DNA from 4 places in the Arthrobacter sp. V1I7 genome. Region 2 is predicted to be linked to each of the others. Evidence: riboswitches for the same ligand, from Rfam matches in the RefSeq annotation. Region 2 holds a riboswitch; each other region holds the start of a gene.

Region 1 (4,203 bases), 1.4 Mb from region 2:
GGCCGGGCTGATCCGGATCATGGGCACCAGGGACGAACTGTCCGCACTCAAGCAGGAGGTGGGCGCATGATGCAGCTCGTCCTGACCGTGACCGCCGTCGTGCTGTCCCTGGCCGCCGCCGGTGCCATCATCCGGATTGCGAGGGGCCCGTCGCTGCTGGACCGGGTGCTGGCCGCCGACGTGCTGCTGGCCATCCTGGGCGCCGCACTGTGCATCGACATGGCGCTGAACCGGCACCTCAACAACCTCATGCTGCTCGTGGCGGTATCCATCATCGGGTTCATCGGTTCGGTCACCGTTGCCCGGTTCGTCGCCGACCGGCGGGAGCAAGCCCGTGAATCCTGAAACATTCTCCGGCGATACGGTGATCGACGCCGTCTCGGCGGTGTTCATGGTGGTGGGAGCCCTGATGTCCCTCGGCGCGGCAATCGGCCTGCTGCGGTTCCCCGATCTCATGAGCAGGATGCACGCGGCGACGAAGCCGCAAGTGCTGGGGCTGTTCCTGCTGCTCTGCGCCGTGGGACTCCAGCTGCGCACCTGGTGGGTCTGGCCCGTCCTGATCGTCGCCTGGATCTTCCAGCTGCTCACCGTTCCGGTGTCCGCCCATATGGTGGGCCGGGCCGGTTACCGCACCAGGCACCTCCACCGGGAGCTGCTGAGCGCAGATGAGCTTGAGGCCGTGGTGCAGCAGGCGGCGGGCGCGAGCGGATTCCCGGACGACAGCGACGGCCAGACGGGCCGCCGCCGGTAAGGGTGCCGGCAAGGGGTACCGGTAAGCGCCGCCGGTAAGGGGTGCCGGTACAGGTGCTGCCCGGGGTGGCCTGCCTTGTCTGCCTAGACGATGTCCTGCGACTTGGCGAAGCGGGTGATGGCGCGCTGGGTGCCGCGGTTGGCGAGGACCTGGATGATGGCGCTGACCGAGGCGGAGATCAGCGCGAATGTCAGGGCCGAGCGCAGCGTGGTGGGGATGTCATCATCGTGGCCCTTGGGCGGCTTGTTGCCGGTGGACTTTTCCCAGACGGTGTCGACGATCTTGGTGCCGACGAACCCGGCGAGCAGGCTGATGCCGGTGCCGAGCAGCTTGATGAAGATGTTCATTCTTCGGACTCCTTCGGGGAGGGAACGGGGCTTCCCCCAGCCTAGCGTCCCGGCCCTGACCGGAGGGACCCGACGGTTCGGACCCCGCCTGATGGCCCGGCGGGTGCGGCCGGGGCGTGATCCGGCGGGAATGTGACGGCCGCCAACGGAAACCCGGCCGGCCGGGTGTAAACTGGCAGCGCCCACAAGGGTGATCTTAAAAACGACAGGGGAGCGCCGCCGTCGGCAGCTGGAGGAATCCAGGGACCATCGGTGGGCGCTGAGAGTGCGGACAGCCGCAGACCCTCGAACCTGATCCGGTTAGTACCGGCGCAAGGGAGTCGAGTTCTCAGAGTGCCCGGCGGGGCGGCGGAAGCCGCGGCCGGCCGGTGCACTCTCCCCTCCTGTTCCTCAGGAGGACGATATGACTGACATTTCTGCCAAGCAGGGCCTGGCCCGGCGCAACTACAACTGGCGCGTGGTGGACATTGTGGTGGCTGCCCTGATCGCGGTTGCCGGCGGGGTTGTCTTCTGGGCCTGGTCCCAGGGCGCCAACCTTATTTCTGCTCCGGTCAACGCGCTGTACCCGCCGCTGACCGGGCTCTACGCCGGCGGCTGGATGATTCCCGCCGTGCTGGGCATGCTCATTATCCGCAAGCCGGGGGCGGCCCTCTTCTGCGAAACCGTGGCGGCCACCGGCGAGCTGATCATGGGGTCCCAGTACGGAACGACGGTGCTGATCTCCGGCCTCCTGCAGGGACTCGGCGCGGAGCTCGTGTTCGCCGCCGTGGTCTACAAGAAGTTCAACCTGCCGGTGTCGCTGCTGGCCGGTGCCGGCGCAGGCCTCTTCTGCGGCCTCAACGACTCGTTCCTGCCCTGGGGCTGGAACATCGCCTACGCCGGCGGCGACAAGCTCGCCTACATCATCTTCACCGCCGTCTCCGGTGCGGTGATCGCCGGTGGACTGTCCTGGCTCGCCACCCGGGGCCTGGCAAAGACCGGGGTGCTGAGCTCCTTCCCCTCGCGCAAGGCCGCCACGGAGCCCGTGTTCTCCTGAAGACTGCACTGCTCCGGGCGGAGTCAGCAATGACGGGCCGCGGCTCATGAGCACCGCCGACCGAGTCCGCCCGGCCGGGGTCACGGCCCGCGGCTGGGGCTGGCGGCACGCGGGCCGGTCCCGGCCCGCGGTCAACGGGCTGGATCTGGACATCAGCCCCGGGGAACGGGTGCTGCTGCTGGGGCCATCGGGCTCGGGCAAATCAACGCTGCTCCACGCCCTCGCAGGGGTCCTCGGCGACAACGCCGCCGACGCCCTCGGCGACAACTCAGGCGCGGTGACCGCTGAAGACTCTGACGAAACCGGCACGCTGCACATCGACGGTGCCGCCCCGCGGGCGCAGCGGGGCCGGGCCGGGCTCGTACAACAGGACCCGGAAACCCAGGTGGTGCTCTCCCGCCTCGGTGACGACGTCGCGTTCGGAGCGGAGAACCTGTCGGTTCCGGCGGCCGAGATCTGGACCCGGGTCGGGGAAGCGCTCGACGACGTCGGGCTGGGCCGGCTGCCGCTGGACCATCCGACCTCGGCCCTGTCCGGCGGACAGAAGCAGCGGCTGGCCCTCGCCGGAATCCTGGCGATGCGTCCGGGGCTGATCCTGCTTGACGAACCCACCGCCAACCTCGACCCGGCCGGCGTCCTGGAAGTACGGGACGCCGTGGGCCGGTGCCTGGACAAAACCGGGGCCACCCTCGTGGTCGTGGAGCACCGGGTCTCCGTGTGGAAAGACCTCGTGGACCGGATCGTGGTCCTCCAGCCCGGCACCGCGACGGAACCGGCCGTGCTGATCGACGGTCCGCCGGACCGGGTCCTGGCACAGGCGCGGGACATGCTCACCGCCGCGGGCGTCTGGGTCCCCGGCTACGTGCCGCGGACCCGGGGCCGTACGGGGCCGGCAACTCCCGTGGGCTCTGCGGGAACCGGCAGGCCCGGAGGGCACGACGCCGGGACGCTGCTGATGACTGCCGAGAACCTGGCCGTCTCCCGCGACCGCGGCCGCCGTTCCGGTGTGCGCGGGGGCTTCCGCACGATCCCTCCGGTAGCGGTGCAGTCCGGCATCACCGCCCGGGTCCGGGCCGGCGAAGCCCTGACCATCACGGGCCCCAACGGCTCCGGAAAGTCGACCTTCGCCCTGACCCTGGCCGGCCTGCTGGCGCCGGTCTCCGGGGCCGTCTCCGCAACGCTGGAGCTGAGCGCCGGCGCGGGGATCGATCCGTACAAGTGGAAGGCGCAGCAGCTGATTGCCCGGATCGGAACGGTCTTCCAGGAACCGGAGCACCAGTTCGTCACCGGCCGGGTGCTCGACGAGTTGATGTTCGGCCCCCGGCACCTCGGCCGTGGAGAAGAACGGGTGGACGAGTTGCTGGAGCGGCTGCGGCTGACCGAGCTGGTGGACGCCAACCCTTACACGCTCTCCGGCGGCGAAAAGCGCCGGCTCTCGGTGGCCACCGTGCTCGCGGCCCATCCGCAGGTGCTCGTGCTGGACGAGCCCACCTTCGGCCAGGATGCCAACACCTGGTCCGAGCTGGCATCCTTCCTCTCCGAGCTCCTCGACGCCGGCACCGCCGTCGTGTCCGTCACCCACGACGCGGAATTCACCGCCGTGCTCGGCGGCACCGAACTCAGCCTCAACACCCCGGGCCGGCGGGACCCGGACCCGGTGAAGGCGCCATGAGGGATGTCCTGAACCTGCGCGGCAACCAGGCGCTGCTGACCCGGGCGAACCCGCTGGCCAAGTTCGCCGCCGTCGTGCTGATTACGCTGGTGTTGGCGTTGTCCATCGACTGGGTTTCCGCCTCGGTGGCGCTGGTCTTTGAAGTGGCTCTGTTTCCGCTCGCCGGACTGAGCCTTGCGTTGCTGTGGCAACGCGGCTGGCCGCTGATCCTGGCGGCGGGACTGGGCGGCTGGAGCACCGCCATCCTGGCGCCGGACAGCGGCAGGATACTGCTCGACGCCGGCATCTGGTCCATCAGCGAAGGCTCCCTCGAACTCGGGCTGGGTTTCCTGCTCCGCGGGCTGGCCATCGCGCTGCCGGCGGTTCTGCTGATGAGCTGCACGGACCCTACGGACCT
Region 2 (4,203 bases):
CGGTGAATCCCATGGAGCTCGTCCTTATGTGTTCGGCGGCGCTGGTCCGCTGTTTTCGACGTCGCTTCAGCCTAGCTGCTCTAGCGCGGCCGGCGCTCCGACCGGACATGCCCTCCCCTGACCGCGACCAATGGACATATTGCCGCTATGTCCATTCCCGGCTGCGAGCGTTGGACATGCTCAGCGGACGGCGACGCGGATCCGGTTGCGCCACGGGTCCTCGAAGCGCAGTTCGGCTCCGGTGTGGTGCGACTGCACGCCGGCGGTCTTCAGACGGTCGGCGAGGGCTCCGACGTCGTCGCCCGAGGGTACTTCGATCAGCACCTCCCCGAGTCCCAGCGTGTCCCGGCGCGGGCCGGCGCCCCGGCTGTTCCACACGTTCATCGCCATGTGGTGGTGGTAGCCACCGGCAGAGACGAAGAGTGCCTGGCCGTGCCAGCCTGCAGTCTTTTCGAAGCCGAGGGTCCCGACGTAGAACTCCTGCGCGGACTGCACGTCACCCACCTGCAGGTGGACGTGCCCGACGCCGGCCTCGGCCTCGCGCTGCCCGGTCACGGATTCTTCGGTGAGGAACTGTTCGAGGTAGCGCTGCGGCGGGAGGGCCAGGCTGTCCATCACAACATTTTTCCCCTCCCAGGACCACGCCTCGCGGGGACGGTCCCAGTACAGCTCAATACCGTTGCCCTCGGGGTCGTTGAAGTAGAAGGCCTCGCTGACGAGGTGGTCGGCACTGCCGGTAAAGGACCGCGGCTCATACTGGGCAGCGCTGGCGACGGTGGCGGCCAGGGATGTCTGGTCATCGAACAGGAGGGCGGTGTGGAAGAGGCCTGCCTCGCCGCGGGAAGGGATGGTGAGCCCGGGCGCCGGGGCGAGGTGGACCAGCGGCTTCTGCCGCCGGCCAAGGTAGAGCCCGCCGTCCTGCTCGGCCACGATGTCGAGGCCGAGGGCGCGCTGGTAGTAGTCCGTCATGAGCTTCATGTCGCCGACCTTGAGCATCACGGTGCCCATGGTGAGTTCGGCGGGAAGAAGGTCCTGCGTGCTGGCTTCTGCAGTCATTTGATCACTCCGGTGCTTCAGCGGCCACCGACCTTCGATGACCTCGCATAGACTAAATTACTTGAAGCTTCAATTTATTCCTAATGGCCGAGCCGATGCCCGGCCGATCGTTTCCCCGCGGATCACTTCCCCACGGAGCACAATCTGGCTGAGCTGCCGGAGCGTGCCCAGGGTCGCCCGTGGATCGTCGGCGCAGACGAGGACGTCCGCGCTGGCGCCCTCGCTGATCGCGTCCGCCCCCAGCCAGTCGCGGGCGGCCCAGGCGCCGGCATCGAGGGCGGCGCGGGCCGGGAGCCCGGCGTGGTGCAGCGCCTGGACTTCGTCCACGATCCGCCCGTGCTTGATGACGCTGCCCGCATCGGTGCCGGTGTAGATGCTCACGCCGGCCTCGTAGGCTTCCAGGACCCGTTCGCTGCGGCGTTCCCAGAGCGAGCGCATGTGCGCGGCGTATCTCGGGAACTTCGCCTCGGCCTGCGCGGCGATGCCCGGGAAGGTTGCGATGTTGATCAGGGTGGGCACGATCGGAACGCCCTGCTCCACGAAACGCGGCAGGTGCCGCGGGAGCAGGCCGGTGGCGTGCTCGATGCAGTCGATTCCGGCGTCGAGCATGTCGTCCAGGGTGTCTTCGGCGAAGCAGTGCGCCGTGACCCGGGCGCCCTCGTCGTGGGCGGCCTGGACGGCGTCCTTGAGCACGCGGACCGGAAAGCCGGGGGTGAGGTCACCGGCGTCGCGGTCGATCCAGTCCCCCACGAGCTTGACCCAGCCGTCGCCGGCGCGGGCCTGCTTCCGTACGGCCTCGACCAGGTCCTCCGGCTCCACTTCGACGGCGAAGCCCCGGAGGTAGCGACGGGTCCTCGCGACGTGCCGGCCGGAGCGGATGATCCGCGGCATGTCGGCTCGGCGCTGCAGCCAGCGGGTGTCGTGCACGGCGCCGGCGTCCCGCACGAGCAGCGTGCCGGCGTCGCGGTCGGTGCGCGCCTGCGCCTCCGCCACCCCGTCCGGGACGTCTCCGCCGGGGCCGAGGCCGATGTGGCAGTGCGCGTCGACCAGTCCGGGGATGACCCAGCCGTCCAGCACGAGGTCCGGCGCGGCGGCCGGAGGCTCGAAGGTCAGGAGCCCGTCGACGGACCAGAGGCCGCGGTGTTCCCGGTCCGGTCCGGTGAGGATGGGGCCGCTGAACTCGATGATGCTGCTCATGCGTACAGCTTAATCCGCCCGGCCATCCGGCCGCCCGCGGGGCGCCCCGACGGCAGTCTCGACGGCGCTTGTGACAGGGCCAGCCCCGAGGCCTGTGGTAGCTTCGTCTACGACCACACGGGTGCCCCTGCAGGGGCTGAGATCGGGCTGACGCGGCCTGCGACCGTTGAACCTGTCCGGGTAATGCCGGCGAAGGAAGTGAGTATTCCGTGAATACGCAATCTGCACAGCACAGCCCTCTTCAAGACCCGATTGTCCAGGACCCGTCCGAAGCTCCAACTCAATCGCTGAAGTCCCATTCCTTGGCGTTCGCCACGGACGAGGAACACGGCATCCGGGTTCCGGTGACCGAAATTGCGCTGGAGGACTCCCCCGGCGGGGTTAAGAATCCGCCGTTCACGGTATACCGGACGGCAGGCCCCGGAAGCGATCCGGTGATCGGTCTGGAGCCGTTCCGCGCGCCGTGGATCGCGGCAAGGAACGACACGGAACCGTACAGCGGCCGGGAACGGAACCTCCTTGACGACGGCAGGTCCGCCGTGCGCCGCGGAGCCGCGTCCGCCGAGTGGAAGGGCGCACAGCCGGTGCCGCGCCGCGCCGTCGACGGCAAAACCGTCACCCAGATGCACTACGCCCGCCAGGGCGTCATCACGCCGGAGATGCGGTTCGTGGCTGTGCGGGAGAACTGCGATGTGGAGCTGGTCCGCAGCGAAGTGGCCGCCGGCCGGGCCATCATCCCCAACAACATCAACCACCCCGAATCCGAGCCCATGATCATCGGCAAGGCCTTCCTGGTGAAGATCAACGCCAACATCGGCAACTCGGCGGTCACCAGCTCCATCGCAGAGGAAGTCGACAAGCTGCAATGGGCCGCCCAGTGGGGCGCGGACACGGTAATGGACCTTTCCACCGGGGATGACATCCACACCACCCGGGAATGGATCATCCGCAACTCTCCCGTGCCGATCGGGACCGTGCCGATCTACCAGGCGCTGGAGAAGGTCAACGGCGAGGCCAACGACCTGACCTGGGAGATCTACCGGGACACGGTGATCGAGCAGTGCGAGCAGGGTGTGGACTACATGACCGTCCATGCCGGCGTGCTGCTGCGCTATGTGCCGCTGACCGCCAACCGGGTCACCGGGATCGTGTCCCGCGGCGGCGCCATCATGGCGGGCTGGTGCCTGGCCCACCACGAGGAAAACTTCCTGTACACGCACTTTGACGAGCTCTGCGAAATCTTCGCCAAGTACGACGTCGCGTTCTCGCTGGGTGACGGGCTGCGGCCCGGCGCGACGGCGGATGCCAACGACGCGGCGCAGTTCGCCGAGCTGGACACCCTGGCCGAGCTCACGCAGCGGGCCTGGGAGTTCGATGTTCAGGTCATGGTGGAGGGCCCGGGGCATGTGCCGTTCCACCTGGTCCGGGAAAATGTGGAGCGGCAGCAGGAACTCTGCAAGGGCGCGCCCTTCTACACGCTTGGGCCGCTGGTCACCGACATTGCCCCCGGCTATGACCACATCACCTCGGCGATCGGCGCCACCGAGATTGCGCGCTACGGCACCGCGATGCTCTGCTACGTCACACCCAAGGAACACCTGGGCCTGCCGAACAAGGACGATGTGAAGACCGGCGTGATCACCTACAAGATCGCCGCCCATGCCGCAGACCTCGCCAAGGGCCACCCCGGCGCGCATGAACGCGACGATGCCCTGTCCAAGGCCCGCTTCGAATTCCGCTGGCGGGACCAGTTCGCGCTGTCGCTCGACCCGGTGACGGCGGAATCGTTCCACGACGAGACGCTGCCCGCGGAACCGGCCAAGACGGCGCATTTCTGCTCCATGTGCGGGCCCAAGTTCTGTTCCATGCGGATCAGCCAGGACATCCGGGACGAATACGGTTCAGCGGACTCGCAGGCGGCGCTGGCTTCGCTGGCGGCCGGGATGCGGG
Region 3 (4,203 bases), 480 kb from region 2:
GCCCAGGGCGCGGGTCTGACGGTGGAAGTGGGCCAGCGAGTTCTCGTCCGGGGCGGGCATGGTGCGGAGGATGCCGACCTTGCCTTCGAGCATGATCCCTGCGGCCGCCATCCCGGTCATGAGCGAAATCTGGGCGTTCCAGTCCTCCACCGGCAGCGGCGGGGCCGCGACGATCCGGTAGCCGCCGTCGGGCAGCTGTTCGATCTCCTGTTCCGGCATATTCAGGCTGGCGCCGCCGCGGAGCCGCTCCAGCTCCACCCGCTTGATCCCGACTTCCTTGAGCAACTGCAGCACGGGCGCCGCGGAGCCGGCGTCGAGCTCCGCCTGGACACCCTGGTAGCTGAGTTTGGCCCGGCTGCGGACGCGGGCCCGGCGCACCAGCACCGAGGAGACCTCGGCGTCGGCATCGAGCTCGAATTCCCAGACGAAAGCGGCGCACAGCTGCCCGGCGAGCAGGCTGCCGGCTTCCTCGCTGATGACCTCCGGATGCAGCGGGATCCGGCCGTCCGGGGTGTAGAAGGTCTGGCCGCGGCGGCGGGTCTCAGCGTCGAGCACCCCGCCGGGGGAGACGAAGGAGGGAACGTCCGCGATGGCGTAGTGCACTTTGTAGCCCGTGCCGGCGCGGGCAATGTGGAGGGCCTGGTCCAGGTCCGTGGAGGACTCCGGATCGATGGTCACGAAGTCGATGTGGGTGAAGTCGAGCTCCGGCAGCTCATGCCCGGCCACGGCCTCCTTGGCTTCCCGCAGGACGTCTTCCGGGAACGGTCCGGGCAGTTCCAGCGTGGTGCGCAGCGCGGTCAGCGCCAGGGCAAGCTGGTTCTCCTGCCGGTGGATGCTGGGGGTCAGGCGATGATGGGACACGAAAATCAGGTTAGCCCGAAATGCGCTATTAGTCTTGGATCATGAGCACATCCCCGGCTGATCCTGCCCGCTACAACAGCTTCCTGAGGGATCTGCTCGGCGTGATGGCCTACGGGGAGCTGTCGGCCTTCGAACGCTTGTCCTCCGATGCCCGCTATTCGCCCACCCTGCACGACCGCGCCGTGCTGGGCAGGATCGCCGTGCTCGAATTCCAGCACTATGAGCTGGTCAGCGCCCGGCTTGATGAAATGGGCCTGGACCCGGAGGTGGCCATGCTCCCCTTCCAGCCTTCCGTGGACCACTTCCACGAGCGCACCCGCCCGGCGGACTGGTTTGAATCGCTCATGAAGGCGTACGTGATCGACACCGTCTCCGCGGATTTCTACCGCGCCGTGGCCCGTCATGTGGACGCCTCGACCCGCCGGCTGGTGGAACGGATCCAGGCCGATGAAGAGGCCACGGCGGTGCTGCGGGACCGGCTCAAGACGGCCCTTGCCGAGGACCCGCGGCTGGCTTCCCGGCTGGCGCTGTGGGCGAGGCGGCTGCTGGGGGAGGTCCTGACCCAGGCCCGGCGGGTCGGCTTCGAGCACGCGTTCCTGGGCGGCCTGATCGGCGAGGACGAGGAGGGGTCCCGGGAATTGGTCCGGGACCTGGCGGCCCAACTCGTGGCCAATCACTCGCGCCGGATGACGCAGCTGGGGCTGGCCGGCTGAGCAGACAGCCCGGACCGGACTCAGTTCTCCGCGGCGTCGAGCGCGGCGAGCAGGGCCCGGGCGGCTGCGGCCGGATCGTCAGCCTCGGTGATCGCCCGGACCACGACGATCCTATGTGCACCCGCTTCCACCACCTGCTCCACGTTCCCCAGGTCAATGCCGCCGATCGCGAACCACGGCACTACCCCCGCGACCTTTCCCTCGTCCGCGGCTTCGGCCCGGCGGATCGCCGCAGCGGCATACCGCACCAGCTCCAGTCCGACGGCGGCGCGGCCCGGCTTGGTGGGAGTGGCCCAGACGGGGCCCACGCAGAAGTAGTCCAGCCCGCTGCGGCCCGGCGAGGCCATGATCGCGGCGTCCACCTGGTCCGTGTCATGCGTGGACAGCCCGATCACGGCCTCCTTGCCGAGGAAGCTCCTGGCGGCCGCGAGCGTGATGTCCTTCTGGCCCACGTGGAACACGGGCGCGCCGGACAGTGCGGCCAGATCCGCGCGGTCGTTGACCGCCCAGAGACGTCCGTGCCGGCGGGCGGACTGCTGCAGGACCTCGAGCAGCTCGAGTTCCTCGGCCGCCTCAAGGGACTTGTCGCGCAGCTGGATGATATCGACGCCGCCGGCAAAGGCGGCATCCACGAAGGACTCAAAGTCGCCGCGGCCCCTGCGGGCATCGGTGCACAGGTACAGGCGGGCGGTGGTGTGGACGTCATCGCGGCTCATGCCCCAAGCCTAGTTCCTCTAAACTGGGCCCATACCGCGGGAGCCCGCTGCAGGACCATGCGCCAACTGGTGTGCGGCACTGCAGGGCTGAGAGGGCATCAGAGCCGACCGCTTGACCTGATCCGGTTAGTACCGGCGTAGGGAAGGAATCCGCCATGGGCACTCCAGCCGGCTTGAGAGATGCGCGCGCCGCGGCGCCGCATGACGCGGCCGCCGGGCAATGTTACGACGTGGCCGTGATCGGCGGCGGCGTCGTCGGGCACGGTATCGCGTGGGAGATGCGTCGCTCGGGCCGGACCGTGGCCCTGATCGACGACGCCCCCGGCACCGGCGCCAGCTGGGCTGCGGCCGGCATGCTTGCCCCGGTGAGTGAACTCCACTACCAGGAGGAGGACCTGCTGGAGCTGATGCTCGAGTCCTCCCGGCTGTGGCCCGACTTCGCGGCGCAGCTCCGGCCCGTCGCCGCGGAACCCTCCGACGGCGGCGGCAACAGGGCAGCCGCCGGAACCGGAGCAGCCAGTGGGACGGGTTACCTCACGACGCCGACCCTCGCCGTCGGCGCCGATGCCGCCGACCGCCGGGTGCTCGCGGACCTCCGGACCGTGCAGGAGGCCTGCGGACTCTCGGTGGAGCCCCTCACCGTGCGCGAGGCCCGCGGACGCGAACCCCTGCTGAGCCCGGGCATTTCCTGCGCCTTCGACATTCCGGCCGACCACCAGGTGGACCCCCGGGCCCTGCTCGCCAGGATCGCGGCGCTGCTGGGGGCGGACAGCGGGAGCCATGCCGTGCAGCGCCGCGCCGCGGGGCTGCTCTGGCAGGACGGACGCGTCGCCGGCGTCAGCCTGGCGGGCGGAGGGGAGGTCCGCGCCGGGGAGACCATCGTGGCCAACGGCCTGGGTGCTGCCGGGCTTGGCGGGCTCCCGCAGGGACTGCGCCTGCCGCTGCGGCCGGTCCACGGCGACATTCTCCGGCTCCGGGTGCCGGCCCGGCTCCGGCCGCTGCTGGGCTCCACCGTGCGGGGCCTGGTCCGCGGCGTGCCGGTGTACATCGTCCCGCGCCAGGACGGCACCGTGGTGATCGGGGCCACCCAGCGCGAAGATGCCCTCGCGGAGCCGGCCGCGTCCGGTGCGGGCGCGGTCTCCGCCGGGGGCGTGTATCAGCTGCTGCGGGACGCCCAGCAGCTGCTGCCCGCCGTCGCCGAATTGGAACTGCTGGAAGCCACCGCCCGGGCCCGGCCTGCGACACCGGACAACGCCCCGCTGCTGGGCCGCGTTGCAGACCTGGCCGCCGGCCGCCCGGCGGACGTCGCGGGAGTTCTTGTCGCTACCGGCTTCTTCCGGCACGGCATCCTGCTGACGCCCGTGGCCGCGCGGATCTGCCGGCAGCTGCTGGACGGCACGGCGGACCCTCGCTGGACCCGCTTCCGGCCGGACAGATTCTCCGCCGGCGCTTCCAATCCGGGCCCCCGGACCCCGATCCCCCGGACCCCGAAACCCCCGTACCCCAGCCCCCACCTCGAGCGCAGCAAGGAAACACCATGAAGATCAGACTCAACGGCCTGGACCACACAGTCCCCGACGGCGCCTCCGTCAGCACCCTGGTCAGCCAGATCACCGGGCGGATGCTGGCCCCGAACGGGCAGGCAGCGGACGGCCGGAAACTCGGCGTCGCCGTTGCCCGCAACGCCGGGGTGGTGCCCCGCAGCCAGTGGCACGGCACGGCGCTCGCCGCCGGGGACGACGTCGAACTGGTTACGGCAGTACAGGGAGGTTGAGCAGCATGGCAGCAACTACACGCACCGCAACTCCGGGGGCATCGCAGGGCACCGGGGATGCGTTCACCGTCGACGGCGTACAGCTGGGTTCCCGGCTGATCATGGGAACCGGCGGGGCGCCGAGCCTCGACGGCCTCGG
Region 4 (4,203 bases), 110 kb from region 2:
ACTTCGTGTCCAAGACGCAGCAGGACTCCCTGATCGGCAATGTCTACCTGGGCAAGGTCCAGAACGTGCTGCCGTCCATGGAAGCCGCCTTCGTGGATATCGGACGTGGCCGCAACGCCGTGCTCTACGCCGGTGAAGTCAACTGGGAAGCCGTCAACCTTGAGGGCAAGCAGCGCCGGATCGAGAACGCGCTGAAGTCCGGCGACTCCGTGCTGGTCCAGGTCACCAAGGACCCTGTCGGCCACAAGGGCGCCCGCCTCACCAGCCAGATCTCGCTGCCCGGCCGGTACCTGGTGTACGTGCCCGGCGGTTCCATGACCGGCATCTCCCGCAAGCTGCCCGACGTCGAACGCAACCGCCTCAAGCGGATCCTCAAGGACCGCCTGCCGGAAAACGCCGGCGTGATTGTCCGCACCGCGGCCGAGGGCGCCTCCGAGGAAGAGCTGACCCACGACATCAACCGGCTCCGCGCGCAATGGGAAGGCATCGAAGGCCAGTCGACGTCGACCAAGATCCTCGCCCCCGAGCTGCTCTACGGCGAACCTGACCTGACCATCAAGGTGGTCCGTGACGTCTTCAACGAGGACTTCTCCAAGCTGATCGTCTCCGGCGAGGAAGCCTGGGACACCATCGAGGCCTACGTCACCTATGTGGCGCCGGACCTCGTGGGCCGGCTCGAGAAGTGGACCAAGGACACGGACATCTTCGCGGCCTGGCGGATCGACGAGCAGATCCACAAGGCACTGGACCGCAAGGTTTTCCTGCCGTCCGGCGGATCCCTGGTGATCGACCGCACCGAAGCCATGACCGTGGTGGACGTCAACACCGGGAAGTTCACCGGCAGCGGCGGCAACCTCGAGGAAACCGTCACCAAGAACAACCTGGAAGCGGCCGAGGAAGTCGTCCGGCAGCTCCGGCTCCGCGACATCGGCGGCATCATCGTGATCGACTTCATCGACATGGTGCTGGAATCGAACCGCGACCTCGTACTGCGCCGCATGGTGGAGTGCCTCGGCCGAGACCGTACCAAGCACCAGGTGGCCGAAGTGACCTCGCTCGGGCTCGTGCAGATGACTCGCAAGCGGATGGGCACCGGGCTGCTGGAAGTCTTTGGCGAGCAGTGCGAAACCTGCGCCGGCCGCGGCATCGTCACGCACGACGAGCCCGTCGAGCACCGCCGCGCCAACGTCGTAGCCGCAGAGCACCACGTCCCGCGGATCGAGAACCAGCCCGCTGCCCGCACCGAGCGCAAGGGCCGCCGCCGTGGCAGGGGCGGGCAGGGCGGGCCGGAGTCCGCTCCGTCGGCACCCGCAGCCATCCACCCGGAGCCCACGGAGGCCGAGCGCCACGCCAAGGCAGAGGCGACCCGGGCTGCCCTCGCGAACATCGCGGCCGCCGCGCACGCCGCCCACCTGCACGAGGGGGAAGCGGCAGCCCGGCACGACGCCGACACCCGCCAGGCCGAGACCCGACAGGCCGCAGCCGAGACCGCCCGGCAGTTCGTTGCAACAGAGGAAGCAGCCGGACGTCCCGCTGCCGTGCTGACCTTCGGCGGCGAGCAGGTGGTGCTGCCGTACGTGGAGCACGCCGAGGAGGGGACGGCACCCGCCCTGACCCTTGACCTGCTGACGGAGGCCTTCGCCCATCTGGGCGACACCGAGGAAAGCAAGCCCGCCGCCGAGCAGGTTTCCGCGGCCAAGGCCACGGCACCGGCCCAGGCACCGGCAGCGGCACAGGCGCCTGCACCGGCACTGGCGAGGGCCGACGTCGGGACCGGTACCTCCAGGGGCCGCCGCGTGCGCCGCAACCGGAGCGCCAGCCGCGCCCAGGGCGCAGCCAACGAGACGTCCATTGAACACCGTGAGGCAGCCGAGCAACGGAACGCAACGGCCGCGGCCGGAGCCGTGCACGAGGCCAAGGCACCTTCCCCGGACAAGGCAGCGGCAAAGCCGGCCGCGGCGAACGAACCGATCATCCTCGGCGTCGGCGTCCCGGCGTCGGAGCTGTAGCCCGGAAGCCCAACGAGGCAATCCAGCATGGCCGCGGGTGCGGTCCGGACCCGGCGTAGCAATTCGCCGGGGTTTGGGCCGCACCCGTGGTTCGTTAAGCGCTGCGGCTAGGCTGGAGAACTGACACGGGGTGCCGCGCAACGAGCCGGCTGAGATCCAGACCCGTTGAACCTGTCCGGTTAGCACCGGCGAAGGGATGTCCATCGTGGCTTCAGTCGTTCTTCCGTCCGCATTTCTGCCCCCCGCGCCGACTACCGCTCCGGCCCGGATCCCGCGGGTGCTGGCCATCGCCGGTTCGGACCCCTCCGGCGGCGCGGGCATCCAGGCCGACCTGAAAAGCATTGCCGCGCACGGCGGCTACGGCATGGCCGCCATCACCGCCCTCACGGCCCAGAACACCCGCGGCGTCCGGGCCGTCCACGTTCCGCCGGCCGCCTTCCTGACCGCCCAGCTGGACGCCGTGAGCGCGGACATCGGCATCGACGCCGTCAAGATCGGCATGCTGGGCGACGCCGCCGTCATCGACGCCGTCCGGCGCTGGCTGGAACACGCCCGGCCCGGCGTCGTCGTCCTGGACCCGGTGATGGTGGCCACCAGCGGGGACCGGCTGCTGCCGGAAGCAGCCGAGACGGCCCTGCACGCGCTGCTGCCCCTCGCGGACCTCGTCACGCCCAATCTCGCCGAACTCGCCCTGCTGCTCCGGGAACCCGTCGCGGCCGACTGGGCCGAGGCCCTGGCCCAGGGCAAGCGGCTCGCCGCCCTGAGCGGCACCACGGTCCTGGTGAAGGGCGGCCATCTGGAAGGAAATGCCGACGGCGGCGCCGGAGCCGAACCCGGCACCGCCGGGGGCGAATTCGGCCACGACGGCGGGTGCCCGGATGCGCTCGTCAACACCGGGGGACTGCTGGACCAGGAGACGGTAGTGGTGACGGGCCGACGCGTGCCCACCAGCAACAGCCACGGCACCGGTTGCTCGCTGTCCTCGGCACTGGCGACGGTGCAGGCCCGGGTGGGGGACTGGGAAGCGGCGCTGCGCGAGGTCAAGCCCTGGCTCGAAGGTGCGCTGCGCAGCTCGGAGCACCTCGACGTCGGCACCGGCAACGGTCCGGTGCACCATTTCCACCACGTCCAGCACCTGACCTCGGACCACGGCACCACGGATCACGGCACCGCGGACCACGGCCTGGCTCAGGGTCCCGGGGACCGCCGGGTCCCGGCCGAGGGGGAGTTTGTCGCTGCCCTCGGGGCCGGCGCGGCCCCGGACCTCGACGAGATCTACGGCCTGGAGTTCATCCGGAGGCTGGCGGACGGCACGCTCCCCGAGCGGGAGTTCGCCTACTATCTGGCCCAGGACGCCCTCTACCTCAATGGCTACTCGCGGGTGCTGGCCCGGGCGGCCGCACTCGCACCCGCCGAAGCCGAACAGCTCTTCTGGGCCCGATCCGCCCAGCAGTGCCTGGAAGTCGAATCCGAGCTGCACCGGAGCTGGCTCAGCACCCGCACCGTGGAGGGAACGCTTGGGCCGGTGACGAAGTCCTATGTGGACCACCTGCTGGCGGCCTCGGTCTCCGGCAGCTACGGGGTGCTGGTCGCGGCCGCCCTGCCGTGCTTCTGGCTCTATGCCGTGGTCGGCGCGGAACTCCACGCGCAGTTCCTGGCCGCCGGTGCCGCCGAAGCGCACCCCTACGCCGACTGGCTGCGGACGTACGCCGACGAGGACTTCGCCGCGGCGACGCGGCAGGCCATCGCCATCACGGACGACGCGGCGCGCCGCGCCTCAGCCGGCGAACGGGACGCCATGGCCCTGGCTTTCAGGCAGTCGGCCCGTTACGAAGTCGCCTTCTTCGACGCGCCGAGACTGCACGCCTGACCGGCGGGGACCCGGCCAGCCTGTACGATGGTGGGGCACGGTTCCGGAAGTCGTTGCAGGAATGCTCTGCCTTAATGGAGTTAAGTCCGTCACGCATGGCCCGCCGGAGCCAGCCTCATTTGCGGCCGAAGGCAAAATTAGCGTAGTCTAGATCTTCGGTGCTTACGCCAACACTTGGGTTATGACCTTGAGGACAATCCGTTTTCGGATTTGACCACGGGATAGCTCATGGGTTCCCCCGGGGAGCCCACCGGCGTTGAGGCACAGCGTGAGCCAGCCAAACAACTTGGACCAGGTTCCGCACGCAAATCTAGTAATAAACGT

The links. Region 2 has a riboswitch for thiamine pyrophosphate ahead of thiC (phosphomethylpyrimidine synthase ThiC). Riboswitches for the same ligand answer to the same signal wherever they lie in the genome.
Region 1: another riboswitch for thiamine pyrophosphate. It lies ahead of QFZ69_RS00415 (ECF transporter S component); the one in region 2 lies ahead of thiC (phosphomethylpyrimidine synthase ThiC).
Region 3: another riboswitch for thiamine pyrophosphate. It lies ahead of thiO (glycine oxidase ThiO); the one in region 2 lies ahead of thiC (phosphomethylpyrimidine synthase ThiC).
Region 4: another riboswitch for thiamine pyrophosphate. It lies ahead of QFZ69_RS07630 (bifunctional hydroxymethylpyrimidine kinase/phosphomethylpyrimidine kinase); the one in region 2 lies ahead of thiC (phosphomethylpyrimidine synthase ThiC).

The regions. Positions count from the first base shown of each region.
Region 1 is NZ_JAUSYS010000001.1:97,953-102,155, forward strand. It holds gene QFZ69_RS00395 (Na+/H+ antiporter subunit E) at 1-70, shown strand, start outside; gene QFZ69_RS00400 (monovalent cation/H+ antiporter complex subunit F) at 67-345, shown strand; gene mnhG (monovalent cation/H(+) antiporter subunit G) at 335-751, shown strand; gene QFZ69_RS00410 (DUF4235 domain-containing protein) at 835-1,098, opposite strand; TPP riboswitch at 1,296-1,434, shown strand; gene QFZ69_RS00415 (ECF transporter S component) at 1,502-2,134, shown strand; gene QFZ69_RS00420 (ABC transporter ATP-binding protein) at 2,181-3,806, shown strand; gene QFZ69_RS00425 (energy-coupling factor transporter transmembrane protein EcfT) at 3,803-4,203, shown strand, end outside.
Region 2 is NZ_JAUSYS010000001.1:1,520,093-1,524,295, reverse strand. It holds gene QFZ69_RS07105 (hypothetical protein) at 1-13, opposite strand, end outside; gene QFZ69_RS07100 (VOC family protein) at 181-1,056, opposite strand; gene QFZ69_RS07095 (amidohydrolase family protein) at 1,126-2,253, opposite strand; TPP riboswitch at 2,361-2,468, shown strand; gene thiC (phosphomethylpyrimidine synthase ThiC) at 2,463-4,203, shown strand, end outside.
Region 3 is NZ_JAUSYS010000001.1:1,042,278-1,046,480, forward strand. It holds gene QFZ69_RS04985 (RNB domain-containing ribonuclease) at 1-861, opposite strand, end outside; gene QFZ69_RS04990 (ferritin-like fold-containing protein) at 903-1,574, shown strand; gene thiE (thiamine phosphate synthase) at 1,595-2,290, opposite strand; TPP riboswitch at 2,322-2,440, shown strand; gene thiO (glycine oxidase ThiO) at 2,446-3,831, shown strand; gene thiS (sulfur carrier protein ThiS) at 3,828-4,064, shown strand; gene QFZ69_RS05010 (thiazole synthase) at 4,070-4,203, shown strand, end outside.
Region 4 is NZ_JAUSYS010000001.1:1,630,335-1,634,537, forward strand. It holds gene QFZ69_RS07625 (Rne/Rng family ribonuclease) at 1-2,009, shown strand, start outside; TPP riboswitch at 2,126-2,223, shown strand; gene QFZ69_RS07630 (bifunctional hydroxymethylpyrimidine kinase/phosphomethylpyrimidine kinase) at 2,206-3,879, shown strand.